DNA from 4 places in the Rhizobium sp. P1_E6 genome. Region 4 is predicted to be linked to each of the others. Evidence: predicted binding sites of a transcription regulator. Region 4 holds the regulator's gene; each other region holds the start of a gene.
The links. Region 4 encodes PhoB, which activates phosphate uptake and scavenging genes when phosphate is short. Its sites were predicted from a motif close to TGTCATNNANCTGTCAT; they were not measured.

Region 1 (7,548 bases), on a different contig from region 4:
GGTGCTTTCAGTCTTATGTGACTTGCGGCTTTTGCAGAAAGCCGAAGCGGATCTTCTTCGACAGAACATATCGATGGCCGCGGATAAGCAGATATCTGGAAATTTCGCCGACGATCCTTGTTGTAACTCATGTATTCAGGCCAATTAACAATTGATTCTAAGAATCCTAGTATAACTATTATTTCCTAGTGTTTTGTTGCAGTGCAATAAAATATTCGATTTGTCGAGGCAGGGATATAGCGGGACAGATATCTGGATGCTCAAGCGTATTGAAGCCAGGCAGGTGCGGACCGGAATGTTTATCGAGATGGTCGAGGGCATCTGGCACGATCCTCTTCTGTCTCGGCGACGGTTCTTACTGCGGCGCGAGAGCGATACGCTGAAGCTTAATGATTGCGCTAACACGGCCGTCGTGATCAACACCACCAAAGGCCTCGATGTCAGGGACACCTCTCGCAAGCTCGAGATCGACGTCAAGGCGGCCCGCGAGACCATTCAGAAATCCGTGGAGGTGCTGGAGAATGTCTTCGGCCGGCTGCAGGGCGGGGACGGGATCACTGTTGATCAGGTCGAGCCGGTCATTTCATCCGTTTCGAAATCGATGGACGACCATCCTGCCGTCTTCATCAGCGTTACTCGGCTGAAGTCCAAGGACGAGGTGACTTTCATCCATTCACTCTCGGTCAGTGCCTTGATGATCCTTTTCAGCCGCCATCTCGGACTGGACGAGAAAGTGGTGCAGACGCTCGGCACGGCAGGGCTGTTGCACGATGTCGGCAAGCTCGAAATTCCGCTTGAAGTGCTCAACAAGGAAGGGCGCCTGAACGAAGCCGAGATCCAGTTGATCCGTGACCATCCGGAAAAGGGGCATGCGATCCTGTCGCGTCAGGAGGGCATGTCCGAAATCGTTCTTGACGTCTGCCTCAATCATCATGAACGGATCGACGGCAAGGGTTATCCGCGCAAGCTGTCCCACGGCGAGATCAGCCTTCACGCGCGCCTTGCCGCGATCTGCGATGTCTATGACGCCGTTACGTCAGCGCGCCCCTACAAGGCCCCTTGGAGCGCGAAGGAGGCACTGACCTGGATGTTGGCGAATGAAGGCCATTTCGACCGCCGGCTCGTCAAAAAATTCGCCCTCTGCCTGTCGATTGCCTCCGTTTCCTGAGGCAATTCGTTTTCATGACAGGTGCCTGCGGGAATCTGGTCCGCCGCAAGCGCTGGAGCTGAGGAGCCGCGCTATTGTCGAGGGAGCGCCTTTCCCAGGAAATCCGTGACCATGCTGGCAACCTGCCGATGAATCATTTCCCGATCCGCGCCGATACCGTCTCGGCAGACGATGCTTTCGCCTGGCGCCTCTTTCTCGATCAACTCGGCGGCGCCGGGCTTGCAAGGCTGCATGAAGCTGAAATGCAGCGATCCCGGGATAAGGCTGTAGGTGGTGGTCGCTGGCGGCAGATAGCGGGCCACGTAGCCGGAATCCTTGTTGGTGGCGGCTATGTCCGCCCTGGTTGCCGTGTCCGCGTCGACATCTGCCGCAGCACCCAGCACCATCATGGGGATATGGATTGCCGAGAGGCTCGCTGGTGTCAGCCCACGACCGGGTCCGAGATCGAGTGACACGACGGCACGGATTCTCGGATCGCTGAGATCGGCGGCCAGCGCAGCACTGGAGGAGGCATCGCGCCCGATGCCCAGTGCGTCGAATATCCTGCAATAGAGCTGGCCGAAGTCGGCCATGCAATTCTTCGTCACAACAGCCGCATCGAAACGACCGCCTGCCAGTTCGACGACCGTCCAGCCGCCGAGCGAATGGCCGATCGCGGCAATCCGATCGGATGCCACGCCGCCCGTCAGATCCGCATTGTCGAGCAGCGCATCGATCGTGCGGCTGAGATCGCCGGGGCGCCTCCATAATTCGACAGCGTCAGACTTCCGCATATCGAATGTGGTCGTGCCGGGATGATCGGGTGCAGCGACGACATAGCCTGCGTGCACGAGATCGGCGGCGAGCCAGGCGAGGTTGCGCCAGCTTCCGCCATAGCCATGGGAGAGCACGACCAACGGATGTGGGCCGGGCACGGGTTCGGCATCCCTGATGACGGGCTGGCCGATAAAGGCCGGCGTTTCGCCGAGAAGGACTGGGGCGGCATCTGATGCCGTCGGATACCAGATGCTGACATGGACGGGACGATCGGTGTTTTTGCCGGGCAGGGTGATTTCACGGAAGCCGGTTCCGGCATGTGCTGCCGATACCAGCAGCAGGAGCAGGGGGAGAATAAAGACCAGTCTTGGCATGGGATCTCCATTGGGTTGGTTTGCCCTGTCTGGAGGAAATCCCTGACACCGGAGACCGATAACGCGATCAAGGTCGCCGACATCAAAAGAAAAGGCGAGGCCGGAGCCTCGCCCTTGAATTCAAGTCGGGACTATCGAGATCAGATGTTGTTCTGCAGGATCGTACGCAGCTTGCCGAAGAGCTCGTCGATGTGCTTCTTCTCGATGATCAACGGCGGGGAGAGCGCGATGATGTCGCCTGTCGTGCGGATCAAAAGTCCGCTTTCGTAAGCCTTGAGGAAGGCCGTGAAGGCGCGCTTGGTCGGCTCACCGGCGATCGGGTCGAGTTCGATCGCGCCGATAAGGCCGGTATTTCTGATGTCGATGACATTAGGGCAATCCTTCAGCGAGTGCAGCGCATCGGCCCAGTAGTCGGAAAGCTCGGCTGCGCGGGTCAGCAGGCCTTCTTCCTTGTAGGTGTCGAGCGTCGCGAGTGCTGCGGCCGAGGCGATCGGGTTCCCGGAATAGGTATAGCCATGGAAGAACTCGATCATGTGCTCGGGGCCGTTCATGAAGGCATCATGGATTTCCGAGGTGACGAAGACGGCGCCCATCGGGATGACGCCGTTGGTCAGGCCCTTGGCGGTGACCATGATGTCGGGCTTCACGTCGTAATACTGGGCCGCGAAAGGAGCACCCAAACGACCGAAACCGGTGATGACTTCGTCGAAGATCAGCAGAATGCCGTGCTTGGTGCAGATGTCGCGCAGCTTCTGCAGATAACCCTTCGGCGGGATGAGAACGCCGGTGGAGCCGGCGACCGGCTCGACGATCACGGCGGCGACCGTGGAGGCGTCATGCAGGGTGACGATGCGCTCGAGTTCGGTGGCAATATCGCCGCCAATTTCGGGTTCGCCGCGGGTGAAGTTGTTCTTGCCTGGCAGGTGGGTGTGCGGCATGTGGTCAACGCCGGTCAGCAGCGTGCCGAACATCTTGCGGTTGGTGACGATGCCGCCGACCGAGATGCCGCCGAAGTTGACGCCGTGATAGCCGCGCTCGCGGCCGATCAGGCGGAAGCGTGAGCCATTGCCCTTCACGCGATGATAGGCAAGCGCGACCTTCAGCGCCGTCTCGACCGATTCAGAGCCAGAATTGGTGAAKAGGACGTGGTCCAGGCCATCAGGCGCGATGTCGACCAGGCGGTTGGCGAGCTCGAAAGCCTTGGGATGGCCGAGCTGAAAGGCCGGGGCGTAATCGAGTTCGCCCGCCTGCTCGCTGATCGCCTCCGTGATCTTCGGACGGCAGTGGCCGGCATTCACGCACCAGAGGCCAGCCGTACCGTCCAGAACCTCACGGCCGTCATGGGTCTTGTAGTACATGTCCTTCGCGCTCACGAAGAGGCGCGGTTCCTTCTTGAACTGGCGGTTCGCGGTAAAGGGCATCCAAAAGGCGCGAAGGTCGTTTGGCGTTGCATTCAGGCGGTTGGACATGCTGTTCTCCTGGCGGTCGGTCCCGTTCAAGGCTTTGCGCCGTTTATTTTTACTGCCCGGTCAAATTATCAGCGCCCGGCAAGGCGTCAAGCCGAAGAAGCGCCGCCTCTGCCGTTCCCGGACACTCGAGCGTCATCAATCTTTCGCCCGGCATTGCTACAAAAATCGATGGCCGCAATGGCCGAAGGCATTTCATTCATTTCCTTGAAATTCAACCACTTTTACCGGAGGTAGTCATGACGGACCGCCAGAAAACCAGACCGCGCCCCAATCCGCGGCGTGCATTTGCGCCGAGCTACGGCACCATTCTCGAAGAAGGCGTTCGTCGCCGTACCGTTCTCAAGGGCTTCATTGCAGCCATGGGGGCGGCCGCTTTTGCGCCGGCGCTCGAAGCAACGAAGGCAGAAGCTGCCGATTCGACGCTTACTTTCCCCGAACTGAAGCGCGTGCGCGACACCGCCGATCACTGGCCTGATGGTTACGAGCGCCAGATCCTCGTGCGCTGGGGCGACGCTCTCTTTGCCGACAGCCCGGAATTCGATGTCGCCAAGCTCGACGGCAAAGCGGCCGAGCGCCAGTTCGGCTACAATAACGACTTCACCCAGTTCCTGCCGCTGCCGTGGGGCGAGAAGAGCTCCGATCACGGCCTGCTGGTCGTCAGTCATGAATATGCGACGCCCTTTCTGATGTTTCCGGGTCTGACAGCGGACAACTACCGCGAGAAGATGACCGAGGATCAGATCCGGGCCGTCATGGCGGCTGTCGGCGTCTCTGTTTTGGAAGTGCGCAAGGACGGCAACCAATGGCAGGTGGTCAAGGACGGAAAGTATAACCGCCGCATCCACATGAGCACGGAAATCGGCATTTCCGGCCCGGCGGCGGGCGACGACCGTCTCAAGACGAAGGCTGATCCGACCGGTACCGTCGTTTTCGGCACGATCTCGAACTGCAATGGCGGCATCACGCCCTGGGGCACGATGCTCTCTGGCGAAGAAGGCGCAATGGACGTCTTTGCCGGCGACTATAAAAAACTGCCGAATCAGGAGCTGGTCGAACGCCAGGGCTGGGACGAGGATGAGAACGACATCTATTCCGTCAGCCGCGTCGAGCCGCGCTTCAAGTTCGAGGAAGAGCCGAACGAGTGGATGCGCTTCGACTGGGTGGTCGAAATCGATCCTTTCGATCCCTCGGCAAAGCCGGTCAAGCGCACCTCGCTCGGCCGCATGACGCATGAAGGCGCGCAATGTTGCGTCGCCCCAGATGGCCGCGTCGTGGTCTTCATGGGCGATGACGACGATTTCGAATATATCTACCGCTTCGTCACCCGCGATCCGTGGAACCCTAGCGATCGCGCCGCCAACAAGGATCTGCTCGACCATGGCACGCTGTCGGTCGCCAAGTTCGAAAGCGACGGCACGATGCGCTGGATCCCGCTCGTGGCCGGCGAAGGCCCGCTGACGGCGGAAGCCGGCTTCAGGACGCAGGCCGACGTCGTTCTCGCCACGCGCGCTGCAGCGGACTTGGTTGCTGCTACGCCGATGGACGGCCCGGAAGGCTTCATTCCGCATCTCGGCACCGGCAAACTCTATGTCGCCATGACCGAGAACGAGGATCGCCTGCCGAAGGGCCAGGGTGACGACGAGAAGGAACAGGTCAACGTCGCCAATCCGCGTGGCCCCAACCCGCATGGACATCTGCTGGAACTGGTGGCTCCCGGCGGTCCGGACAAGCCGGACTACGCAGCCGAGAGCTTCAAATGGGATGTCTTCGTTCTCTGCGGCGATCCGGCTAAGCCCGAAGACCAGGCGATGTTCCATCCGGCGACCACCTCGGCCGGCTGGTTCACCGACCCCGATAACCTGGCTGTCGATCCGGCAGGCCGCCTTTGGGTGACCACTGACGGTCCGCCGCCAGAAGGCATTGCCGATTCCGTCTATGTGATGGATACGGAAGGTCCGGGGCGCGCCCTGCCGAAGCTCATCTATATCGCGCCTGTCGGTTCGGAGACTTGCTCGCCGACCTTCACTTCCGACGGCTCCAGCGTATTCCTCTCGGTCCAGCATCCGGGCGAATTGCGCATGGCCGACAACGAGGACGCAACCTCGATGGAAGATGCCGGCACCAACTGGCCGGACTTCAAGCCGGGCGTGCCGGCCCGTCCGTCGCTCGTCGTGCTGACACGCGGCAATAACGGAGTGGTGGGCAGCTAACCCTGCCTTGTCTCAATCAAACGAGACCGGCAACTCTTGCGAGTTGCCGGTCTCTAAGCTTTGTGTGCTGAAAAATAGCACAAGCGGCGTCCGCGGAAACATTTCCTTCGGGACGCTGCTCAGGCTGACGTCATGTCAGCACTGACATCAGGCTGCAGACCTGCTCCGGTTCTGCGTCACGTAGATATCCTCGAGTGTTGCGAGGATTTTCATGACTGGCTCGGAGTTGCTTGAATAGTAGATCGTCTGTGCATCACGACGGGTCTTGACCAGCTTCTGAGCGCGCAATTTCGACAGATGCTGGGAGAGGGCCGACTGGCTCAGGCCGACCTGGGTGGCGAGAACGCCGACAGGCACTTCTCCCTTTACCAGGCTGGTGAGGATCAGCAAACGCTTGGGGTTGGCCATGGCCGATAATAAAGCTGCCGCCACATTGGTGTGCTCGGCCAAATCAGAGGTTTCCATATTTCTTCTTCCTAATGCGAAACGTACATCATCCGTACAGGCACAGGCCGTCAGACGGTTATTTGACTGACAGCGAAAACTAGCAATTGGGCTTGAAGATTGTATATACCTAAATTTAAGGTATCAGGTATGCTATTTTAGATATGTTTGAACAAATGTGATCTAAATCCTCTGCGGGTATATCGAACTCGTAACGCAACAATAAGTCACCTGAAATCATATCAAAACCTGACGAATCGACCCCACATATGCGCCAGGGGCCTGCTTCAGGTGCCTTCAGCCGCGATGTCAGCGCTAACATCAGGTCCGGGTGGCGCGCTACTAAATCTTGCACTGCAGCGTCAGCTTTTTCAGCGATGTCGTCATTTGCCTGGGAGTGAATCACAAGATCGCTGCCGTCCAAAATGTAGGCACGGCCGAAGCCGCCATTGAGGCTGGCCGATTGCGGGATGAGGCGGAAGAAACGGAAATCCGGGAAATCGATATAGAGTTTCGCCTTGGCGTGACGATCGAGGAAACGGGTGCGGATGCGCGCGTGGAGGAGCGTGTCCCGCTCCACCTGTTCTGCGCGGCATTGGGTCGTCAGGCGGGCATAGGCGAGTGGATCGCCCTTGCCGGGCTCGCCGGTCAGGAGCGAGGCCCTGACATCGGCGGCGAGCGCTTTCGTGTGGGTCGAGAGCGCGGAAACGAGGATAACGGGCACGCCGTCTATGTCGGTGCCGAGAAGAACCCGGCTTGCGAAGGGAAAGCCGGTTTCAGGATCGAGAACGGCAAGGGCCGCATAGCGGGCGGAGCGCAACAGGGTGCGCGCCAGCTTGCGGGCCTCATCGTCGGTTTCGCGAAGCGTAGAGGACGGTTCTTTCATACCCGCCTTGTGGCAAAGCGGAGTTAAAGGATCAAGTCTAAAGTATCCGTTTTGATCGAGCGGCTTTTGGCGACCATATTCGCTTTCGCGTGCAGTTATCGCAAAGACCGCTGCACACTTTTGCGCGACATGCTTATTCCTTCCGCTTGTGCCGCGTGAGGCCGGTCACGACATCCTGCGCTGAGATCGTGCCGACGATCTGGCCGTTGTCGACCACGCCGATGCTGCCGGGCTGGCGGGC
Region 2 (7,549 bases), on a different contig from region 4:
CCATATCGCCATCGCCGAAAAGCTCGACCGCAGCGCCGCCGACTGGATGGAAAAGGTCAGCGACGAACAATATCACCTGACGGAGATACGATAATGCAGAAGCGCAAACTCGGAACAGACGGCCCTGAAGTATCGGCCCTCGGCCTCGGCTGCATGGGCCTCAGCTACGGTTACGGCCCGGCAACGGACAGGCAGACGGCCATCACCCTCATCCGCACCGCCTTCGGCCGCGGCGTGACTTTCTTCGATACGGCCGAAGCCTATGCCCAGGGCGCCAATGAAGACCTGCTCGGCGAAGCGCTGGAACCCTTCCGCAACGAGGTGGTAATCGCCACCAAGTTCGGCTTTCGCGACGGCGATGTCAGCAAGGGACAGGACAGCCGGCCGGAGCGCATCCGCGCAGTGGCCGATGCTGCCCTGAAACGGCTGCGCACCGACTGCATCGATATCTTCTACCAGCACCGCGTCGATACCGAAGTGCCGATGGAAGATGTCGCCGGTGCCGTTAAGGATCTGATCGCTGCCGGCAAGGTCAAGCATTTCGGCATGTCCGAGGCCGGCGCAGGTTCGATCCGCCGCGCCCATGCGGTCCAGCCGGTCGCCGCCCTGCAGAGCGAATATTCGCTGTGGTGGCGCGAGCCCGAGAAGGAAATCCTGCCGCTGCTCGAGGAACTCGGCATCGGCTTCGTGCCCTTCAGCCCGCTCGGCAAGGGCTTCCTGACCGGCGCGATCACCGAGACCACCAGTTTCGACAAGACGGATTTCCGCAATGTCGTGCCGCGCTTTTCGGAGGAAAACCGCAAGGCAAACCAGGGCCTCGTATCAGTGCTATCAGGCATCGCCGCCGCCAAGCAGGCGACGTCGGCCCAGATCGCGCTCGCCTGGCTGCTGGCACAAAAGCCATGGATCGCGCCGATCCCCGGAACCACCAAGCTGCACCGGCTGGAAGAGAATATCGGCGGTGCGGCGATCGAGCTGACGGCGCAGGATCTGCAGGAGATCGAGGCGGCGCTGGCCGATGTCACCGTGCAGGGAGATCGCTACCCGGCGCACCTGCAGGCCCGCGTCGGCCGGTAAGTTGCCGGCCCTCGAAAGGAGTTGTCATGACCGACAATATCAAGGAAACACCGTCGTCATAACGCGTGTCGATATCAATGAGATCCTGTTCCGGCCGAGGGCGCAGGAGCTCTAATCCTTTCCTGACGTCAGCGGAAAGTTGCAAAAATGCCGCAATAGCGCAGCTTTCCCGCTGTGCCGCGGCTCACATCTCCCCCTCGCTGACATCATTTGCTATTCGTTCGCTCGAAGAGCATGGGCGCATCGAGGTAGATTTTGCCTAAGTAAGAACCGGTCTCAATCCAGTTTCACCCGTACTGCCGGATAGCCGCGGGCTATCGGCGTATGAATACGTTCATCGGGTGGTGGCAAGAGACCGGTTTGGCATTGTTCCGATCGCCAGCGCAGCTCCGCTGTCTCTGCTCTTCAGCCACCCAAAAGCATCGCCACTCCGCGCCTTCAAGGTTTTCTCTCGCGCCATCTTGGTGAACTTCCGAATGGAAGACCAAGACTTATGTGCTGTTCACTCAGGGTCCGATGGACCATTACGCCGAAAACTGCCCCCCAGCCCTGGATCGCATGTGGCGGATGCGGCGGATTGAGAGCCTTTCAATCCAGCGGCAAGATCCGGCTCAATGCCAATGGCCGCAAGCTGGATGCCTGGCTCATCTACAAATGCCTGGCCTGCGACAAGACCTGGAACCGGCCGCTCCTCGAGCGCCAGAACGTCCGCGACATCGATCCTGAGACCCTCGAAGCGCTGCAGTCCAACGATATCAAATGGATCCGGATGGAGAGCTTCAACCTCGATGCATTGAGGCGCAAGTCGCAGCGCGTCGACGAATTCCCGGAATTCGAAATCGCCAGAGAGGTCATGCGGGAAACAGCCGATTGGACGCGGCTGGAGATCGAATTGTTGGTGCCGTTGCCATCGGGTATGCGGCTCGACCGCCTGCTGGCGACCGAGCTGAAAGTCTCGCGCACGCGGCTCCAGACGCTCCACGGGAAAGGTCTGCTCCGGACGAATCCGGATCGTGCCGACGTTCTGCGGCGGCGTATCAGGACCGGCATCGAAGTGATGATCGACCTCGCGGCCGTCGCGGATCGCGAACTTTCCTGGGGACCTCTGGCGACCGGCAGTCCCCGCTAGCCTATAGGACGAAGGCCCGTATGCCGGGCCTTCGTCACCTCCTGGTATCCTCCGCCGCAACTGACGGCTGTCAGTGCGATGGCGGCGACCTGGCCAGCGACACCGCCGCGCCAGCCACCGGCCGCCGTCCGGCGATTCGGTGCGGCTTCAGCCGGTCCTGCGATGTCAGTGGATTGTCCGCATCGATGGACTGGAAAAGCGCCTGCAGTTCAGGCTCCTCGACAAGCAGGGCTGCCTCTGCCGGCGAAATCCAGATCTTCTGCCTCTGGGCGCGCTCCTGAAATTGATCGACCTCGTTTTTGAGCCTGAGCAGGTGGATAGAGACTGTCAGCGGCGTCTCACTGTCTTTCAGGTAGGTGTAGTAGCCAAGCGGCCTCTTCCTGACCTTGCCTACGATGCCAGCTTCTTCAAGCGCCTCGCGCTGAGCACAACGATAGGGCTTTTCCTTCCTCTCCAGATAGCCCTTCGGGATCACCCACCTTCCGGTATCGCGGCTGGTGATGAGCAGCACGCTCAGCCTTCCGCCGCGCTCGACCCGACAGCAGATGGCGCCGCACTGGTTGATCCCGCGGCTGCCTGCTCTAGCGGGCATTTTCGCACTCGATTCAGATGGATGCTCAGACAGATCCATTATCCGCTCGCTATCGCCTTCTCCTTGCTTGGGAAATAGAGCGCAACAGGTGATCGAAAATAGCAGCCCCTGAAATTGAGGTATCGAATGCGTGAAGCAGGCACCCCGGYGGATCGGGACGATGCCCCTGCTCTCAGCCGAACAGGCTCGCGATACCGTAGGAAGCGGCGGCGATGATTGCGGCTGCCGGCATGGTAATGATCCAGGCGATGACGATATTGCCTGCCACGCCCCAGCGCACGGCGGACAACCGCCGCGCCGCGCCGACACCGACGATCGCACCGGTGATCGTATGTGTCGTGGAGACGGGAATGCCGAGCCAGGTCGCGGCAAAGAGCGTCAGCGCCCCGCCGGTTTCGGCGCAGAAACCCTGCATCGGATTGAGCCGGGTGATCTTCGAGCCCATCGTATGAACGATCCGCCAGCCGCCGAACAGCGTGCCGAGCGCCATCGCCGACTGGCAGGAAATGACCACCCAGAGCGGCACATGGAAACTGCCGCCGAGATGCCCCTGGCTGAACAGCAGAATGGCGATGATGCCCATGGTCTTCTGCGCATCGTTGCCGCCATGGCCGAGCGAATAGAGCGAGGCCGAGATGAACTGCATGAAACGGAAGGTGCGGTCGACGGCAAAGGGCGTCTGGCGCACGAACATCCAGGAGACCACGAGAACGAAGAACAGCGCCAGGAAAAAGCCGATCGCCGGCGACAGGAAGATCGCGCCCACCGTCTTCAACAACCCGCTCCAGACGATCGAGCTGACGCCGACCTTCGCGAGCCCCGCTCCGACAAGCCCGCCGACCAGCGCATGCGACGACGATGAGGGTATGCCGAACAGCCAGGTGACGATGTTCCAGACGATCGCCCCCATCAGCGCCGCAAAGATCACCTGCGGCGAGACGATGGCCGGGTCGATGATGCCGGTGCCGAGCGTTTCGGCAACATGCAGGCCGAAGAACAGAAAGGCGATGAAATTGAAGAAGGCGGCCCATGCGACGGCATATTGCGGCCTCAGCACCCGGGTGGAGACGATCGTCGCTATCGAGTTTGCCGCATCATGCAGCCCGTTCAGAAAATCGAAGAACAGCGCCACACCGATCAGGCCGACCAGCAGCGGAAGGGAGAGAGAGGCTTCCATCAGACGTTCTCGATAACGACGCCGCTGATTTCGTTGGCCACGTCCTCGAACCGGTCGACGATCTTTTCCAGGTTGGAATAGATCTCGCTGCCGATCATGTAGGCCATGGCATTGCCGCTGGGCCCATGCCGGCGATAGAGGTCCTTCAGCCCTTCGTCATGCAGCTCGTCGGAGCGTCCCTCGACCCGGGTGATCTCCTCGGCAATCGCCGACAGCCGCGAGGCATTGGCGCCGATCTTGTCGAGCAGCCCGATCGCCTGCTGCATCAGGATCGCCGCCTTGATGATCTCGCCGCCCATTTCCCGCATCAGCGGATCGAAGCTCGACTGCTCGAAGAGCCGGATGATCTTCACCGTCTTGTGCATCATGTCGATCGCATCATCCATGGACTGGATCAGGTCCTTGATGTCACCGCGGTCGAAAGGCGTGATGAAGCTGCGGCGGATCGCCAGCAGCACCTCGCGGGTGATCTGGTCGGCCTCGTCCTCCAGCGCGACGATGCGGTCGCAATTCTCCTGAACCGCCTCGCCTTTCAGGAGCTTCTCCATCGCCTCGGCTGCTGCCACCACGGTTTTCGCATGCCTGGAGAACATATCGAAGAAGCGGTCCTCCCGCGGCATCATCTTGCGAAACACGCTCATCATCTCGGGCGATCCTTCCCTGTGCGAACGACTGTCCATAGGAGACTGTCATAAATCTGTCATAAAGCGTCGCAGGCAATTGATCGAAAAAGTAAAAATTGACAATGCTAGATGTCATGAAATCCAATAAAAAAGGCGCAAAACCCCGCGCCGGCACATCCCAGCCACTGCTGAAGCAACTTGCAGCTAGGCCCGAGAAGCTCTTCTCCGGCGCCTTTCGCCAGCAATATGGCGCGCTCTGCTTCCGTCGCGGGAATGCCGGCCACGATAACAAGAACCCCGCAAGCAAGAGTTCCGAGATCGAGATCCTCGTCGTCACGACGCGCGACAGCGGCCGATGGATCATTCCCAAGGGCTGGCCGATGAAAAAGAAGAAGCCGCACGAAGCGGCCGCCATCGAGGCGTGGGAGGAAGCCGGCGTGCGCGGAACGGTCAGCAAGCATCCCATTGGCCGCTACACCTATCTGAAGGAACTGGACGACGGTGACGTCGCTCCCTGCATCGTCGATATCTTCCAGATCGAGGTGGAGGCAGCACAAAGCGAATTCAGGGAGGTCGGCCAGCGCGTGCTGGACTGGGTCAGCCCCGATGAAGCGGCACGGCGCGTGCGCGAACTCGAACTGAAATCCTTGCTCGTCGATTTCCGCCCCCGGCACGGCAAACAGAAACAGCGCAAGAAGAATGGTTGATTGGCAGGCATCCGGGTTCTGTTATCTCGCACTTACAACCATCACCTGTTTGACGCCGGGCCGCCATCATAAAGCGGCGGATAAGCCGCAATTCGAGCCCAGCTTCGCGCAACTGGCAGGAATTGGCCTGCCCGAATGGGGAAACACCGATGCCCGGAGCATCATCGAGCGCGTGCATGCAAACAGGCTTCCATGCGATTTTCATCCTGTTGGTCCTCTGCCTGCGGCCAGCAGTCGGGATGCCGCGATGTCCTCCGCAGAATGAGCTGCTGGCAAAGGCGAAGGTGGTGGTCGAGGCCAGGGTGAAATCGCTTTTCATCGGCGAATCCGGTTTGGTCGTGACGGACGAATTCCCGACCYGGATGATCCGGGCGGATCTGGAGATCAGGAGGGTCATTAAAGGCGAATTCGCCGGAAAGGAGGTGACGATGTATGGGGCAATGTTTCCCCCAGGACCGTACCGGGAGTTGAGCCTGATGGCATTAGTGGCCGGGTATGACGGTCACGACACCTTCGAGTGGGAGCTCTCATCTTACGAGCTCGGCGATACCGGCATGTCGCTCTTCGTAATGAGCGACTGCATATACTACAAATTTCCCGACCTCATCACCAATCCGCAATGAGAGGCCATCGATGCTGCCCTACTGCCGGTCGCCCTGCTTCTCCTGCGACATGAGCTGGCTGAGCGTGGCTGCCGGGATCGCATCGGCGGCGTAGGTGAAGGTGCCCGACGATTTCACCTCCTCGGCCGCCCGCAGCAGTGCACCAAGTGCCGCGCGTGCAAAAGAGCCGCCCACGCTCACACGGCGCACGCCAGCAGCCGAAAGTTCGGCAACGCTGTAGCGCGGCCCTTTCAGGCCCATCACCACGTTGACGGGTTTGTCGACGGCGGCGCACACCGTGCGGATCGCTTCGATATCAGGCAGCCCGGGCGCATAGAGCACATCGGCGCCGGCTGCCGAGAAAGCCTGCAGCCGCCGGATCGTGTCATCGAGGTCGGGTCGGTTCCAAAGAAAATTCTCTGCCCTCGCCGTCAGCAGGAAAGGCAGTGTCCGCGACGCTTCCGCAGCGGCCTGCACCCGTTCGGCGGCCTGCGACAGATCATAGATTGGCCTTGCCGGATCGCCGGTGGCATCTTCGATCGATCCGCCGACAAGACCGACTTCGGATGCAAGCCGGATCGTCTCGGCACAGATTTCGGGCGCCGCACCAAACCCGTCTTCGAGATCGGCCGAGACGGGAAGATCGGTTGCGCCGACGATCTCGGCGGCATTGTCGAGGATCTCGCCCCGCGTCAGACTCGCAAAGGAATCCCGCTTGCCTTTCGAAAAGGCATAACCGGCGCTGGTCGTCGCCAGGGCCTCGAAACCGAGGCTCGTCAGAATCCGTGCCGAGCCGGCATCCCACGGGTTCGGAATGACGAATGCCTCATCCCGGTAGTGCAATGCCTTCAGCCGCTCGAACTTCGCCTGTTGCTCCGCCACGACTCTCCTCCTCCGCAAATGACAGCGAGGCCAGACTAGCAGTCGCGAACAAAATGTGAACGATTTTGTACCGCCTGACCGGATTTTGTTCGGTGGCTGTCGCCCGCCCGCTCAGTTGCGCAGCCTGTATCCCGTCTTGAAGATCCAGCCGAGCGTGCTCAGGCAAATCACCAGAAACAGCGAGATCATCCCGAGGCTGACCAGCGGGTTGACGTCGGCAATCCCGAAGAAGCTCCAGCGGAAGCCGCTGACGAGATAAAGCACCGGATTGAGATGGCTGACGGCCTGCCAGAAGGGCGGCAGCATGGTGATCGAGTAGAAGCTGCCGCCGAGGAAGGTGAGCGGCGGAACGACCAGCATGGGGATGAGGTTCAACTGCTCGAAATTCGTCGCCCAGATGCCGATCATGAAGCCGAACAGGCTGAAGCTGATCGCCGTCAAAAGAAAGAACAGCACCATCATGAACGGATGTTCGATCCGGACATCGACGAAGATATTGGCCGTCACCAGGATGATGACGCCGATCAGCAGCCCCTTGGTGGCCGCCGCCCCGACATAACCGATCAGGATCTCCGTCATCGCGACGGGGGCTGACAGGATCTCGTAGATCGTGCCGGTGAATTTCGGAAAATAGATGCCGAAGGAGCCATTGCCGATGCACTGGCCGAGCAGGGTCAGCATGATGAGGCCGGGCGTGATGAAGGCACCGTAGGAGACGCCCTCCACCTGCTGGATGCGCGAGCCGATGGCGGCACCGAAG
Region 3 (7,549 bases), on a different contig from region 4:
GCCGAAGCAGGTAGCGGCAGAAGTGCCGCCGGCGTCCCGCGTCGAGATCGTCGCCCCTGCACTGTCCCCGGTTCGGCCGTCACGCATTGTCGTCGATAAGATCGACGCTTCCGGCTACGAATTCCCGCCGCGCGCCCTGCTGCAGGAGCCGCCGGAGCGGCTCGGCGAGATCATGTCGCAGGAAACGCTCGAGCAGAATGCCGGCCTCCTGGAAAGCGTTCTGGAGGATTTCGGCGTCAAGGGTGAGATCATCCATGTCCGCCCCGGTCCGGTCGTTACACTCTATGAATTCGAGCCGGCACCGGGTGTGAAATCCTCCCGCGTCATCGGGCTTGCGGATGATATCGCCCGCTCCATGTCGGCACTATCGGCCCGTGTGGCTGTCGTTCCCGGCCGCAACGTCATCGGCATCGAACTGCCGAATGCGACGCGCGAAACCGTCTATTTCCGCGAGATGATCGAGAGCGAGGATTTCGACAAGAGCGGGTACAAGCTGGCGCTCGGCCTCGGAAAGACCATCGGTGGCGAACCCGTGATCGCCGAACTTGCCAAGATGCCGCATTTGCTGGTCGCCGGTACGACCGGTTCGGGCAAATCCGTCGCCATCAACACCATGATCCTGTCGTTGCTCTACCGCATGAGCCCGGAGCAGTGCCGCCTCATCATGGTCGATCCGAAGATGCTGGAACTGTCAGTCTATGACGGCATTCCGCACCTGCTGACGCCTGTTGTCACCGATCCCAAGAAGGCGGTCATGGCCCTGAAATGGGCCGTGCGCGAGATGGAAGAGCGCTATCGCAAGATGTCGCGCCTCGGCGTGCGCAACATCGACGGCTATAATGGCCGCGTCTCCCAGGCCCGCGAAAAGGACGAGACCATCCATATCATGGTCCAGGTCGGCTTCGACCGGCAGACGGGTGCGCCGATCGAGGAGCAGCAGGAGCTGGATCTCGCGCCGATGCCCTATATCGTCGTCATTGTCGACGAAATGGCGGACCTGATGATGGTCGCCGGCAAGGAGATCGAAGGCGCGATCCAGCGTCTCGCCCAGATGGCGCGTGCCGCCGGCATCCACCTCATCATGGCGACGCAGCGTCCCTCCGTCGATGTCATTACCGGCACGATCAAGGCGAACTTCCCTACCCGCATTTCCTTCCAGGTCACCTCGAAGATCGACAGCCGCACGATCCTTGGCGAACAGGGTGCCGAACAGCTCCTCGGCCAGGGCGACATGCTGCATATGCAGGGCGGCGGCCGCATTTCCCGTGTCCACGGCCCCTTTGTTTCCGACGCGGAAGTCGAGAAGGTTGTGGCGCATCTGAAGACGCAGGGCCGGCCGGAATATCTCGATACGGTCACGGCCGGCGAGGAAGAGGAAGGCGAGGATGAAGAGGACGGCGCCGTCTTCGACAAGAGCGCCATGGGCGCCGAGGATGGCGACGAGCTTTACCAGCAGGCCGTCAAGGTCGTCATGCGCGACAAGAAGTGCTCGACGTCCTACATCCAGCGCCGCCTCGGGATCGGCTATAACAGAGCCGCCTCGCTCGTCGAGCGCATGGAGAAGGAAGGGCTGGTCGGCCCGGCAAACCATGTCGGCAAACGCGAGATCGTCTCAGGCCGCGGCGATAACGAATAATCGGAGCGCGGCTGGTTACTGCTTCTCAGAAGCCAGCCGCAACGTCTCCAGCACGAAGTTGCGCTTGCCCCCGGTATAATAATCCCAATCGTCATTCGCCTCGCCCATGAGCTGCAGCTTGAGGGCGGCATAGGCGTTCGCTCTTTCTGGATGGGAGCGGAGATAATCCCGAAAAGCGATCCGGTCTTGCAACACGACATTGTCCGCCGAGCAGAGATAGAGCCGGGCGCCGTGTGAGCCCTTGCCGCTGGTGAAGGTCCAGGTCTGTTGCTGGTATTTGTCACCGTGAAAGGTGAAGGCGCCAAGCGACTGCGCGCGTTCGATCGCCTCGGGAAGGACATCCGCGCTCGCAAAGGCGGCGTGCAGGTCGATCTTCGGCTTGGCGGCCAGTCCGGGGACGGACGTGCTGCCGACGTGATGAAAGATCGGATGGAGACCGGTAAACAACGGCTCGAGATCGCCGACGATCTGACGGAAGAGAGACGGCCATTCCGGGTCGTAGTCGACGACGTGAATGGCCATTCTCATATCCTTTGTCTCGTTCAGGCGATTTCCTTCAGGAAGCCGTCCAGGAGATCGATCATCCTGCGCTCGGCCTCCTCAAGCGAGTCACTATTATCCAATTCCACGACATCATAATCGCCACGCACTGTCAGCGGGCCGCGTGCAAGACGGGCCATGATATCCTCATGCGTCTCGCGGCCGCGAGCCTCGAGCCGGCCGGCGAGCACTTCCGGGCGGGCCGTCACATTGATGACCTTCAGCCGCGGAAACGCGGCCTGGAAACGGTGTAGCGCCGAGCGCGAACCGTTCGCAACGACAATGTGGCCCTTGGAAAGTGCGACGGAAACCTCTGCCGGAATGGCGTATTTGAGACCATGCGCCTCCCACCAGACGGCAAACGCGCCGGCCTGCTCCATCGAGGCGAATCCGGCATCCGAAACGGCGAGATGATCCTCTCCGCCGGCATCGCCGTGGCGGGTGATGACGCGGCGGGCGAAATGCACGTCTTCACGGCGTTCGAAATGCCGGGCGGCAAGGTTCATCAGCGTGTCCTTGCCGGCACCGCTCGGGCCGACGACGACGACCATGATACCGTGTTCGGCGCCGGCGCCCGGATGGGGTTCGTGTGACATCATCATGCGACACGGCGTCCTTCACGCCAGACGGAACGTGTCACCGGCACGCCATGCGAGCGGTGCACACGGACGAGATCGGCACGCAGGCCGGTTTCGATGCGGCCGCGATCGTTGAGGCTGACGGTGCGTGCTGGCGTGGCCGTCACCATTGCAATTGCCTTCGATAACGTAATGCCCTCCACCTCGTCGGCAAGAATGAAGGGCGCATGCAGCAGGCTGAGCGGCACATAGTCGGACGAAAGCACGTCGAGAACGCCGAGCTGCGCCAGATCACGCGCGGCGATATTGCCGGAATGCGATTTGCCGCGCACGATGTTCGGCGCGCCCATCAGAACGCTCATGCCGTTTTCGTGCGACAGCCGGGCTGCGTCGATGCTGGTCGGGAATTCGGCCAGGCGAACGCCGTTTTCGATCGCCTCATCGACATGGACAGATGTGGCATCGTCGTGGCTGGCGACGGTGATGCCGCGTTCGGCGCAGACCCTGGAGATCGCGTCCCGATTTGGCGTCGAATTGCGATCGGATTCGGCGATGCGTCTGGCGCAGAAACGGGCGAACTCCTCGTCCGTGAGCCCGCGCTTCTTCTGATAGTAAAAGATGTACTGGTCCATCGTCTGGAACTGACGTTGGCCGGGCGCATGGTCCATCAGCGAAACGAGACGGACATAGGGGTCGTTCTCGAAATCGGCGAAGTGCTGCAGCACGTTGTCGGCCGAGACCTCGCAGCGCAGGTGGATCAGGTGTTCGGCGCGCAGACGCCCTTCCTTTTCAGCGGACTGGATGGCGTCGGCCATCTCGCGCATCTCGCCATGTTCGAAGCCGCCGTCTTCGTCAGCACCCATGCGCAGGCAGTCGAAGACCGTGGTGATACCCGAGGTGACGATCTGCGCATCATGGGCCTGTATGGCCGCCGTCTTGTTCCAGCGAATGCCCGGACGCGGCGAATAGTGGCCTTCCAGGTGGTCGGTGTGCAACTCGACGAGGCCTGGAATGATGTAGTCGCCTTCAAAGTCTTCGCCGGCTACCGAATTGCCTTTCGAAATATCGGCGATCTTGCCGTCACGGATGAGAATGGAGCCCGAAAGAATATCGTCTTCGAGAACGATCCGGGCGTTTGAAAGAACGGTTTCTTTGCTCATGTCAGAAAATCTTTCAGCTTCTGGCGCCAGCAAGAGGCAGCCATGTGTGGACTTTGAAAGGCGCGCCGCGCGCCTCCTCACGAAAGACGGCAAGGCCGGAAATGCGAAGCGGCCTGCCGGTGAAACCTGCGAAACGCTCCGTCAGGATCGCCTTCATCACTTCCGCGCGCTCTTCCGGCACCTGGCCGGTCAGCGTCATGTGGAAGCCGAAGTCATCCATGACATATGGATAGCCCCAGCGCATGAGATTATTGCGCTGGCTCTCAGAAAGCCTTTCCGGTTTGCGCCTGATAATATCGGCCTCGGAGAGTGCCGCCCGGAATGGCTCGAAAGACTTTACCACCTTTGCCGCGAAATCCTGAAGCGGTTGGTGCAGCGAACCCGGCACAAGCGCAAAGAAGCGGCCGAGCTGGCCGAGCACCAGCTCGGGGATTTCAAAGGCCGGCGTGTTGGCGGCGAAATCTTCGACGACCGCCATCAGGTCCTTTTCGGTCACGGAGGAGGCAAGCTCGAAGGGCGCCTTGATCGTCGCATGGAAGCCATAGCGGCGCGGATCGGCCGTCAGTTCGAATTGTTCGCCAGCCGGCAGCGTCTCGTACCCAGGCGCAGGATAGGCCTCGTCGGTAAAGGCATCGCGGCCGAGCCAGACGGAGGCCGCGCCGGTCAGGGGATCATCCTTAGGCGGCGAAAAATAGAGAGCGTAGCGCAAGGCTTTTATCCTGGAGATCGTCCGAACGGGGAGCGCAATGTGCAGTGATTTGGCGGCGAACCGCAAGCACGCTCCGGCTAAAAGATTTCCATGACAGAATGATGATGACGGCAGGGCCGCCATCATCTTTTACTTTGACGTCAATGACCGGGCTTGGCGCCCATCAACCGTTGGCGAAGCGCGTTCGAAGCCATGTCGAACAGGAAGACCACGATCAGGATAAGGATGACCATGTAGGCGACGTTTTCCCAATTGGAATTGGTGCGCATGGCTTCCCAGAGTTTGAGCCCGATACCGCCGGCACCAACGGCACCGATGATCGTCGCGCCACGTACGTTCGATTCCCACTGATAGAGCGTCTGGCTGACGATGACGGGAACGATCTGCGGCATGATGCCATAACGATGCACCAGCACGGTCGAGGCGCCCGTCGACTTCACACCTTCGCGCGGTTTGTTGTCGATGTTTTCGAGACCTTCCGAGTAGAGCTTGCCGAGCGTGCCTGTCTCCGTGAGGAAGATGGCGCCGGAACCGGCGAGAGGACCGGGGCCGAAGGCGCGCGTCAGGAACAGCGCCCAGATCAGCATGTCGACCGAACGCAGGAAGTCGAAGAAGCGCTTCAGCACCTGGTTGAGAAGCCGGTTCGGAGTGATGTTGCGCGCCGCCATGAAGGCGAGCGGGAAGGCGGCAAGCGAACCCAGCAGCGTGCCCAGGAAAGCCATCACGATGGTCTGGAACAGCTTGGTCCAGACATCGCCGTGCTGCCATTCGCTGTTGTTCCAGACATTGTCGAAGGCAAGCGACAGGTTCGACTGGTCGGGGTGTATACGGGGGCCGGAGACGATGAGACTGATGACCTCGCCTACCGGCTTGTCGAAGAAGGGCGACTGCGTATCGAAGACGAAATTCGCCCAGCCGATGAAGCGCTTGCGCACCTTCACACGGTCGACGGAAATGCTGACATCCCCTGCAAATCCAAGATTGGCGAGCACGTTGTCGTCATAGACCGTCATCCAGCCTGGAACCGGACCGACGACTTTCGGCGCGCCGCTGGAAACATCGACCGGCACCGTCATGCCATGGGCAACGATCGTCGTCTGGCTCTTGCTGACCGTCACCGTGCGACCGCTGCCGCTGACGAGAACCGTGATGCTGCCATCTGTATTGGTTTTCAGCCAATCCGGATGCGGATCGTCGCCAAGCGGTGAGAAGCGCGGATAGCGCGTCTGGATCGTGCCATCGTCCTGGATACGGAATTCCGGCTGCACGTCATAGCTGATCCACTGGCTCATATAGATGCCGAAGCGTTCCCAATGGGCTTCGGCGATGAGCTTCGGCAGGTCGAAGAACCAGACGGCATAGATGCCGTAGAGGATTGTCGCGAGGACAATGAGCAGGCCGCCGAAACGCTGGCGGAAGGACTTGTGAAAATATTCCGGATAGCGCGTTTCGATCTCATGCATGCGGTTTGCGTCGATGACCGTCATGGCAGCCTCAATGTTGCAGGAGGAAGGCGTGTTCGCCGACGAGACGGCGGCGCAGCCAGGCAGAGAACTGGTCGACAGCGACGATCGTGATGAAGAGCAGCAGCACCAGGGCCACGGTCTTCGCGCCGAAGCCACGGGAAATGGAGAGCTTGAGCTCTTCACCGATACCGCCGCCGCCGACGGCGCCGATGATGGTCGATGCACGGACGTTGATCTCGAGGCGCAGCAGCGCATAGGACGCATAGTTCGGCATGACCTGCGGCAGCGCGGCGAAACGCACGCGCTCCAGCCAGTTCGCGCCGACCGCGCGCATACCCTCGTCCGATTTCATGTCGATGTTTTCAGCGACTTCGTAGAAGAGCTTGCCGAGCGCGCCGATCGTATGGAGCGTGATCGCGATGATGGCCGCCACCGGTCCGATCGAAAGGATCGCCGAAAACAGGCCGGCGATAACGATTTCCGGGAAGGCGCGCAGGAATTCCATGATGCGCTTGGTAAAGATGCGCAGCGGCCAATTCTTCGTCAGATTACGCGCCGCAAAGAAGCTGAGCGGAACGGCGAAGACGAAGGCGATGATGGTCGAGACGAGCGCGATATTGATCGTGATGATCATCAGCTCGAAATATTCGGGAATGTAGAAGCTGCCCCAGACATAGACACGGCCATTGGCGAAGTTGAATTCCTCGCCACCCTTGTCGTTCGGGCTCGCAATATCGAAAAGCGCGCGCCAGACATCGGTCCAGTCTTTCGGGATAAGCCAGCTCAGGAAGTCGAACAGATGCGGCAGGCGGTCGAAGAAGTGACCGGCATTGCTCTCGTCGGCAAAGCGTACGGAGCTGACGAAGGCGGCGATGAGGATCACCAGGCCGAGGATGGTGTAGAAACGCCGTCTGGCGATCATCTTGTCCCAAGCGGTGGCGATTTCCTTCGTGCTCTGCGTCGGCACATGCGGCTGTGTATCGGCAATAGTCATGAACGCCTCGCCCACTGCATAATTCCTTAAATCGGGCTCGATTTAAGGATGAAATTATGCCGCAATTTAAAGTGCTACAGCGTCCTCTGCGCGTCTGACGCGCGGCGCTGTAGTCATAAGAAAAGGGCGGCCGTCGCCGGCCGCCCCGCATACGGATGGCGCAATCAGCCGCCGATAGCAGCCTTGCGAACTTCTACGACAGCGTTGTAGAAGTCGTGCTTGACCGGGGCGTAGCCCTTGTAGTCGCCGCCTTCGATAGCTGCGAAGCACTTGTGGTCCTTCTCCGGCAGGGCCGTGAAGAAGGCGGTGAGCTTCTTCTGCCACTCTTCGCCGAGAGCGTTGCGAACGACGAGCGGGCCGTTCGGGATCAGCGGCGAACGCCATACTTCAACGAGCTTGTTCGGATCGACGGCGCCCTTGTCGACTTCCTTGCGGAAGGTACCGGAGGTGTAGCCGTCCTTGAAAT
Region 4 (7,549 bases):
GAGCCACATAGCGAGCCACCTCACCGCCACCTGTCGAGTGCCCGATATGGATCGCGTCGCGCAGGTTGAGGTGCTCGGTCAGGGCCGCGAGGTCGGCAACCCAGTGGTCCATATCGTTGCCGGTGCCGGGCTGGTCGGACCGGCCGTGGCCGCGCCGGTCGTGGGCGATCACCCGATACCCCTGATGAAGGAAGTATGTCATCTGGGCGTCCCAGTCGTCCGCTGTCAGCGGCCAGCCGTGGCTGAAAACGATCGGTTGGCCCGAGCCCCAGTCCTTGTAGAAGATGTTTACGCCGTCCGTGGTCGTGATTGTAGGCATCGCGTCGCTCCATCTGCGCTGTTAAACATTCATTGGAAGATAATAAATCACTAAATAAAGCCATCCATCCACGCGCTATTGCAATAGCCGACGCAAGATTGCCACGCATGCCTCATCTTTCGAGGCCCAGGCACATGATCCGACACAAGAATTGGTCAGTCTCACATAATGTAGGTCAGCGCCGATAATTGCGGGTCACGACAGGTAGGCTTTTAGACATTTAGCTTTCCTTCTCTGACTGGACACAGTTGACTGCGAAATACTTCCGATGAAGCATTCGACTATGTCCCTAGATTGCGGCGTTAATTAAATCCCCCTTTTATCAAGGACAAATACCTTGTACGTTCGAGCTATGCCTTAAAGGCATAGCGGGGACGCGATGGAACTCAGGCATTTGCGCTATTTTATTGCTGTTGCGGAAGAGGGAAGCTTACTGACCGCAGCCGAGCGGCGGCTACACACTTCCCAGCCCTCACTCAGCAGGCAAATTCGCGATCTGGAAACCGAAGTCGGTGTAAAACTGCTGGAACGGCAGCCGCGCGGCGTGACGCTCACCGCCGCCGGTAAAGTGTTTCTTGATCACGCGCGGCTGGCGTTGTTGCAAGTCGAGGCGGCTGCGGAAGGGGCCCGGCGGGCAGAGCAGCCGCAAAAGCAGTCGTTCACTATCGGTTTTCTCGCAGGGCAAGAGGTCGTGTGGCTACCCCATGCACTGCGCATTATTCGTGAGGAAGCGCCGGAGGTTGAAATCATATTGTCCAGTCAGTCTTCCCCGGACCTTGCTCTGGCACTGATGCGAGGCAAGCTGGACGTCGCTTTCCTTCGCCCCGAGACGCAGAGTGTTGGTGTGTCGTTCAAGTTTTTAGCCAAGGAGCCACTGATCGCCGTGCTGCCGGCTGACCATCGCTTGACGTCGCAGAAAAAGATCCGGCCACAGGATCTTGCCCGCGAAACTTACGTCAGTTCGGCTAGAATTTCTCCGGTCTTGCAATCCGTGATCCAGGAGTACGCGTCGAACRTTGGGATCACACTCAAGGCAGAGTACGAAGGTGAAGGCCTACCATCAGCAATGTCGCTCGTCGTGTCTACAGGTGGAATAACGCTTATTCCGCTTTATGCGCAAAATATGCTGACGCCAAATGTCGTTGCCAGAGCACTTGAGGGTGTGCCTCCGACAATTGATCTCACCTTAGGATACAACGATTCAAATTCCTCACCTTTGCTCCGCCGATTTTTGTCTCGTTCTGATGAACTAGTCGCCAACGTACAAAATCAGAGCATCATCCGCTATGCTGAAGTTCCATAGCAGAGCTCACGCTCATCTTGGTGACGGCTTCGATTGGCTAGCGCCAGCAAGCCGACAGTCCCCTTCCGGCCCCAAATCAGTCGATGCTCAAGGCTCAGAGAATGTTCGCAATCGGCGCATAGCAGATGTCCCCGTCATCGCTTGAGCCCTCGCGATGCAAGGGGCATGTCGGTCAAGGCGTCAGCAAGCCAACGTCTACTCTTAAAAAGCCCACCCGAACAAACAAACGGGCCGCCCGGTTACCCAGACGACCCGTTCGTGACCTCCGATCACTCGGATCAGGCTTCCATGGAATATCCCGCGCCGCGGACGGTGCGGATGACATCCTGCATGTTGGAGAAATTCAGCGCCTTGCGCAGGCGGCCGACATGGACGTCGACGGTGCGTTCATCCACGTAGATATCGTGACCCCAGACGCCATCGAGAAGCTGCGAGCGGGAGAAGACCCTGCCCGGCGACGACATCAGGAATTCCAAGAGGCGGAATTCGGTCGGGCCGAGGCGGACTTCGCGGCTCTTGCGATGGACGCGATGGGTTTCGCGATCGAGCTCGATATCACCACACTTCAAAACGGTGGAGAGAACCTCCGGACGGGCGCGTCGCAGCATCGCCTTGACGCGGGCAACGAGTTCCGGCGTGGAGAAGGGCTTGACGACATAGTCATCCGCGCCGGTCGAGAGACCGCGAACGCGCTCGCTCTCTTCGCCGCGTGCCGTCAGCATGATGATCGGCAGACGCTCGGTTTCCGGCCGCATGCGCAGCCGGCGGCAGAGCTCGATGCCGGAAACGCCCGGCAGCATCCAGTCAAGGATGAGCAGGTCCGGGGTGCGCTCCTGAAGCCGGATTTCGGCCTCGTCGCCACGGAGGATCGTATCCACCTCGAAACCTTCAGCCTCGAGATTGTAGCGGAGAAGCACGCTGAGTGCCTCTTCATCTTCAACAACTGCAACTCTTGGGATCATGCGTGTCAGTCTCCTAATGCATGATCCTTAAACCGGGGGTGATTTAAGCAAGGGACCATGCAGGAACTCGGAATTGGCTGCGACCCTTGCGCGCCCCAGCGCGGGGCGCGCACGCAATCGGCAGGTCCAGATTACTCCGTCACCGCACCAACGGTATTGGAGCTGTCGTCCTTCGGACGCTCGCCCTCCGGCTGGGCGCCGGTTGCCATGTAGTAGATCGTCTCGGCGATGTTGGTTGCATGGTCGCCGATGCGCTCGATGTTCTTGGCGCAGAAGAGAAGATGCGTGCAGCTCGTGATGTTGCGCGGATCTTCCATCATGTAGGTCAGGAGTTCGCGGAACAGCGAAGTGTACATCGCGTCGATCTCGTCGTCGCGTTCGCGGATCGCATTCGCCTTGTCAGCTGAACGATTGGTGTAGACGTCGAGCACTTCCTTGAGCTGGACGAGCGCCAGTTCGGAGAGATGCTCGAGGCCGCGGGCGAGCTTGCGCGGAACGCCGGTGCTCTGCACCGCGATGACGCGCTTTGCCGTGTTCTTGCCGAGATCGCCGACGCGCTCGAGGTCGGCGGCGATGCGGATCGAACCCATGATCTCGCGAAGGTCGGAGGCCATCGGCTGGCGACGGGCGATCGTGACGATCGCCTTGTCGTTGATCTCGCGCTCGGCGTGATCGAGGATCACATCGTCGGAAATGACCTTCTGAGCAAGCGCGGTATCGCCGTTGACGAGCGCGCGGACAGCGTCGCCGCCCATCTGTTCGGCAAGACCACCCATCTCGGAAATGCGCCGGGACAGGAATTTCAGATCGTCATCGTAAGCAGAGAAAATATGTGTTGATGCCATGGGGCTTTGTCCTCGAAAATCGGGAAGGCTTCACATCGCCAAAATCAGCCGAAGCGACCCATGATGTAGTCCTGGGTACGCGGATCGTCCGGGTTGGTGAACATCTTGTCGGTATCGTTCTCCTCGACCAGGTTGCCGAGGTGGAACATAGCCGTGCGCTGCGATACGCGAGCGGCCTGCTGCATGGAATGCGTCACGATGACGATCGTGTAGTTTTCACGCAGCTCGTGGATCAGCTCTTCGACCTTGGCAGTTGCGATCGGGTCGAGCGCCGAGCAGGGCTCGTCCATCAGGATGACTTCCGGGCTGACGGCAACGGCGCGTGCGATGYACAGACGCTGCTGCTGACCGCCGGAAAGGCCGGTGCCGGATTCATGCACGCGATCCTTGACCTCATTCCAGAGGCCGGCGCGCTGCAGGCTCGTCTCGACAATCTGGTCGAGGTCGGCCTTGGACTTGGCAAGGCCATGGATGCGCGGACCGTAAGAAACGTTTTCATAGATCGTCTTCGGGAACGGGTTCGGCTTCTGGAAGACCATGCCGACGCGGGCGCGAAGTTCGACGACGTCGATGTCGGGATCGTAGATGTCGTCGCTATCGAGCGTGATCTTGCCGGTGACGCGGCAGCCGTCGATCGTGTCGTTCATGCGGTTCAGCGACCGCAGGAAGGTGGACTTGCCGCAGCCCGAGGGGCCGATCAGGGCGGTCACGGTGTTTTCGCGGACGTTCAGATTGACATCGAAAAGCGCACGCTTCTCGCCGTAATAAACGGAGACATCCTGACCGATCATCTTATACGGGACGTTGCTCATTTTCTGGTCCAGCGCCTTCTCGACTGCGGCTTCCGTCAACATGTTCATGATCTTTACTCCGTTTACCAGCGGCGCTCAAAGCGACGACGCAAGAGGATAGCTCCGAGGTTCATGACGATCAGGAACAGGAGCAGGACGATGATGGCACCCGAGGTTCTTTCCACGAAGGCGCGCTCGGCTTCATTGGCCCACATGTAGACCTGAACCGGGAGTGCCGTGGAAGGATCGAGCGGGCTGGACGGCGCCTGGGCGACGAAGGCGACCATACCGATCAGCAGCAGCGGCGCGGTTTCGCCGAGTGCGTGGGCAAGGCCGATGATCGTGCCGGTCAGGATGCCGGGCATGGCAAGCGGCAGCACATGGTGGAACACCATCTGCATCTTGGAAGCACCGAGGCCGAGGGCGGCCGAGCGGATCGACGGCGGCACGGCGCGCAGTGCGGCACGCGTGGCGATGATGATCGTCGGCAGCGTCATCAGGGTCAGCACCAGACCACCGACCAGCGGTGCCGAACGCGGCAGGCCGGCGAAGTTGATGAAGACCGACAGGCCGAGCAGACCGTAGACGATGGACGGAACGGCGGCGAGGTTGTTGATATTGACCTCGATCAGGTCCGTCAGCCTGTTCTTCGGCGCGAATTCCTCGAGATAGATCGAGGCGGCGACACCGATCGGCAGCGCAAGCACGAGGACGATCAGCATCAGATAGAGCGAGCCGATGAGGGCAACGCCGAGACCTGCGGCTTCCGGACGGCTGGAATTGCCGTTGACGAAGAGGCCGGTGTTGAAGACCTTGTGAAGCGAACCGCTCGCCTTCAGCTGGTTCATCCAGCCGACCTGCTTGTCGTTCACCTTACGGTTCTTCTCATCGACCGAGAGGTCGATCTGGCCCTTGTTGGCGCTGTCGACATTGGCATCGGCCAGGATCGTGACATTGACGGTCTTGCCGATGATCGAGGGGTCGGCAACGACCATGTCGCGCAGCTGGATCGGCGCACCCTTGGACAGCATGTTGGATGCATCGCGCACGTCGGGACGGCTCGACGCGTTGATGCCGAGCTGCTTGACGATCGCGTCACGCAGGAGAACCGGGTAGCTGGCGGCGATGAGAACCGAAGGATCGGTCGCACGCTTGTTATCCGGATCGATGGTCTTTTCGGTAAACTCGATCGGCAGCGTGATCGCCGTCTGCTGGAACGCGGTATAGCCGTTGCTGATGACGGTCCACAGCAGGATAAACAGGAAGATCAGGCCGAAGGAGATCGCGGCGATACCATAGGCCTGGAAGCGGCGCTCGGCAGCGTAACGGCGCTTGATGCCGATGTCGCGGCGCGCAGGCGCCTTGGAGACCGTGACGCCGGCGACGGGGGAAACAATATTCGTCATTCGTACTGCTCCCGGTATTTGCGCACGATATAGAGCGCGTAGATATTGAGGCAAAGCGTGATGAAGAACAGCGTGATGCCAAGCGCGAAGGCAACCAGCGTCTGCGGCGAGGTGAACTCGAGGTCGCCGGTCAGCTGGTTGACGATCTTGACGGTCACTGTCGTCATCGGCTCGAAGGGATTGATCTGGATGCGGGCGGCGACACCGGCCGCGAGAACCACGATCATGGTTTCGCCGATGGCGCGGGACGCCGTCATCAGCAATGCGCCGACGATGCCCGGAAGGGCGGCCGGCAGGACCACCTTCTTGATGGTTTCGGAGCGCGTGGCACCGAGGCCGAGGGAGCCGTCGCGCAGCGAGCGCGGCACGGCGGTGATGATGTCATCCGACAGCGAGGAAACGTAAGGGATCAGCATGATGCCCATGACGATGCCCGCGGTGATGACGCTCTGTGCCTGGATGAAATTGGTATAGCTGCCGGAGAGCAGACCGCTGACCTGCGCAGAGAAATCGCGCAGGAACGGACCGACCGTGACGAGGGCGAAGAAGCCGTAGACGATGGTCGGGATGCCGGCCAGCACTTCGAGAAGCGGCTTGGCAATCGAACGTACCCGCGAAGAGGCGTATTCGGCCATGTAAATGGCGGCGAAGAGGCCGACCGGAACGGCGACCAGCATGGCGACCAGGCCGATATAGAGCGTGCCGAGCAGCAGCGGGATGAGGCCGAACTGGCCGAAGGAGGAACTGCCGGCACCGGCAAAGCGCGGGTCCCAGACCGTTCCGAAGAAGAAGTCGGCGAAGGGAACGACGGCAAAGAAGCGGGCCGCTTCCGACAGCATCGAAAAAACGATGCCGATCGTCGTCAGAATGGCGATGGAGGACGCGACGAGAAGTGACCAGAGCATGACCCGTTCAACGCGATTGCGAGCGCGGAAGCGCGGAGCAACGGCGCGAAGGGCGTAGAAGGCGCCTGCGACGGAGATGAGCAACACGATCGCCGTCATAATGATACGGCTCGTCATGCTTTCGGCGTTCAGGGTCTTTGCGGCGTCGATCATGTAGGGCTGCGGCTCGCCAGCGAGCGGAACGCCCTTTTCATTGAGCCTTGCCTGCAGACCGGCAGGATTGCCGGAGAGGGAGGAGACCTCATCCGAAGTCAGCATGTTCATGCCGCGGGCGACCGTGGCGATCATGCTGTAGGCGAGATCCTGCTGGACGGCCGGCTGCGCCTTCACATCATCGGGAAAACCACCGCGAACGGAGGAAGAGACGATGCCCGGGCTTACGGCAAGCCAGACGAACAGAACGATCAGGGAAGGCAGAACAGCCCAGATCGCGGCATAGGAGCCATGATAGGCCGACCGCGAGTGCATGGCGGACGACCTGCCGCCTGATAGTGCCGTGGCGCGGCTGCGCGCGGCCACATAGGCAACGGCGCCGATAATCACCAGGCACAAGAGTATGATGGATGTGCTCATTCGTTACGTCCCCAGGCCCACAGCCCCCAAAGAGCCCGGCAGCTCCAGGAGCATGCCATCGGCTTCAATATCATGGAGAAGAAGTTCATTCCGCACGGCCCTTGCGGGCCGGGCGGACAGGCGATGCCGGCGCAACACCCCCGAGTGGCGCGCCGGCAAAGTCATTACATGGTCTTGCCAGCCTCTACGTCCTTGCGGATCGCATCGCGCTCTGCATCGGGAGCAGCAACGAGACCGTATTCGACGAGCGGGCTGTCAGGGCCGATCATCTGGTCGGATACGAAGAAGTTGACATATTCCTTCAGGCCGGGAACGGCGCCCAGATGTGCCTTCTTGACGTAGAAGAACAGCGGGCGGGAAACCGGGTACGTGCCGTTAGCGATCGTTTCCGTGGACGGAACGATGCCGCTCATGGAAGCAACCTTGAGCTTGTCGGCATTGTTTT

Region 1: a site for PhoB is predicted at 3,898-3,914, ahead of AC1D35_RS23605 (PhoX family protein). Genes of this name have one in related genera too.
Region 2: a site for PhoB is predicted at 4,663-4,679, ahead of AC1D35_RS08750 (DUF47 domain-containing protein). Genes of this name have one in related genera too.
Region 3: a site for PhoB is predicted at 4,714-4,730, ahead of AC1D35_RS19920 (DUF1045 domain-containing protein). Genes of this name have one in related genera too.

The regions. Positions count from the first base shown of each region.
Region 1 covers NZ_JBFUBG010000059.1:31,680-39,227, reverse strand. Annotated here, with positions in the region: gene AC1D35_RS23620 (HD-GYP domain-containing protein) at 257-1,168, shown strand; gene AC1D35_RS23615 (serine aminopeptidase domain-containing protein) at 1,240-2,298, opposite strand; gene aptA (omega-aminotransferase AptA) at 2,439-3,767, opposite strand; gene AC1D35_RS23605 (PhoX family protein) at 4,004-5,977, shown strand; gene AC1D35_RS23600 (ArsR/SmtB family transcription factor) at 6,125-6,442, opposite strand; gene AC1D35_RS23595 (HugZ family pyridoxamine 5'-phosphate oxidase) at 6,558-7,307, opposite strand; gene choV (choline ABC transporter ATP-binding protein) at 7,441-7,548, opposite strand, start outside.
Region 2 covers NZ_JBFUBG010000011.1:78,440-85,988, reverse strand. Annotated here, with positions in the region: gene AC1D35_RS08775 ((R)-mandelonitrile lyase) at 1-94, shown strand, start outside; gene AC1D35_RS08770 (aldo/keto reductase) at 94-1,077, shown strand; gene AC1D35_RS08765 (DUF1062 domain-containing protein) at 1,571-2,206, shown strand; gene AC1D35_RS08760 (NUDIX hydrolase) at 2,277-2,798, opposite strand; gene AC1D35_RS08755 (inorganic phosphate transporter) at 2,971-3,975, opposite strand; gene AC1D35_RS08750 (DUF47 domain-containing protein) at 3,975-4,619, opposite strand; gene AC1D35_RS08745 (NUDIX hydrolase) at 4,733-5,305, shown strand; gene AC1D35_RS08740 (hypothetical protein) at 5,482-5,928, shown strand; gene AC1D35_RS08735 (isocitrate lyase/PEP mutase family protein) at 5,947-6,789, opposite strand; gene AC1D35_RS08730 (ABC transporter permease) at 6,901-7,549, opposite strand, start outside.
Region 3 covers NZ_JBFUBG010000042.1:27,059-34,607, forward strand. Annotated here, with positions in the region: gene AC1D35_RS19900 (DNA translocase FtsK) at 1-1,636, shown strand, start outside; gene AC1D35_RS19905 (GrpB family protein) at 1,652-2,158, opposite strand; gene phnN (phosphonate metabolism protein/1,5-bisphosphokinase (PRPP-forming) PhnN) at 2,179-2,775, opposite strand; gene AC1D35_RS19915 (alpha-D-ribose 1-methylphosphonate 5-triphosphate diphosphatase) at 2,775-3,914, opposite strand; gene AC1D35_RS19920 (DUF1045 domain-containing protein) at 3,928-4,623, opposite strand; gene phnE (phosphonate ABC transporter, permease protein PhnE) at 4,764-6,110, opposite strand; gene phnE (phosphonate ABC transporter, permease protein PhnE) at 6,118-7,083, opposite strand; gene phnD (phosphonate ABC transporter substrate-binding protein) at 7,248-7,549, opposite strand, start outside.
Region 4 covers NZ_JBFUBG010000006.1:8,218-15,766, reverse strand. Annotated here, with positions in the region: gene AC1D35_RS05485 (alpha/beta fold hydrolase) at 1-319, opposite strand, end outside; gene AC1D35_RS05480 (LysR family transcriptional regulator) at 699-1,622, shown strand; gene phoB (phosphate regulon transcriptional regulator PhoB) at 1,901-2,584, opposite strand; gene phoU (phosphate signaling complex protein PhoU) at 2,716-3,429, opposite strand; gene pstB (phosphate ABC transporter ATP-binding protein PstB) at 3,474-4,289, opposite strand; gene pstA (phosphate ABC transporter permease PstA) at 4,304-5,626, opposite strand; gene pstC (phosphate ABC transporter permease subunit PstC) at 5,623-7,104, opposite strand; gene AC1D35_RS05450 (substrate-binding domain-containing protein) at 7,269-7,549, opposite strand, start outside.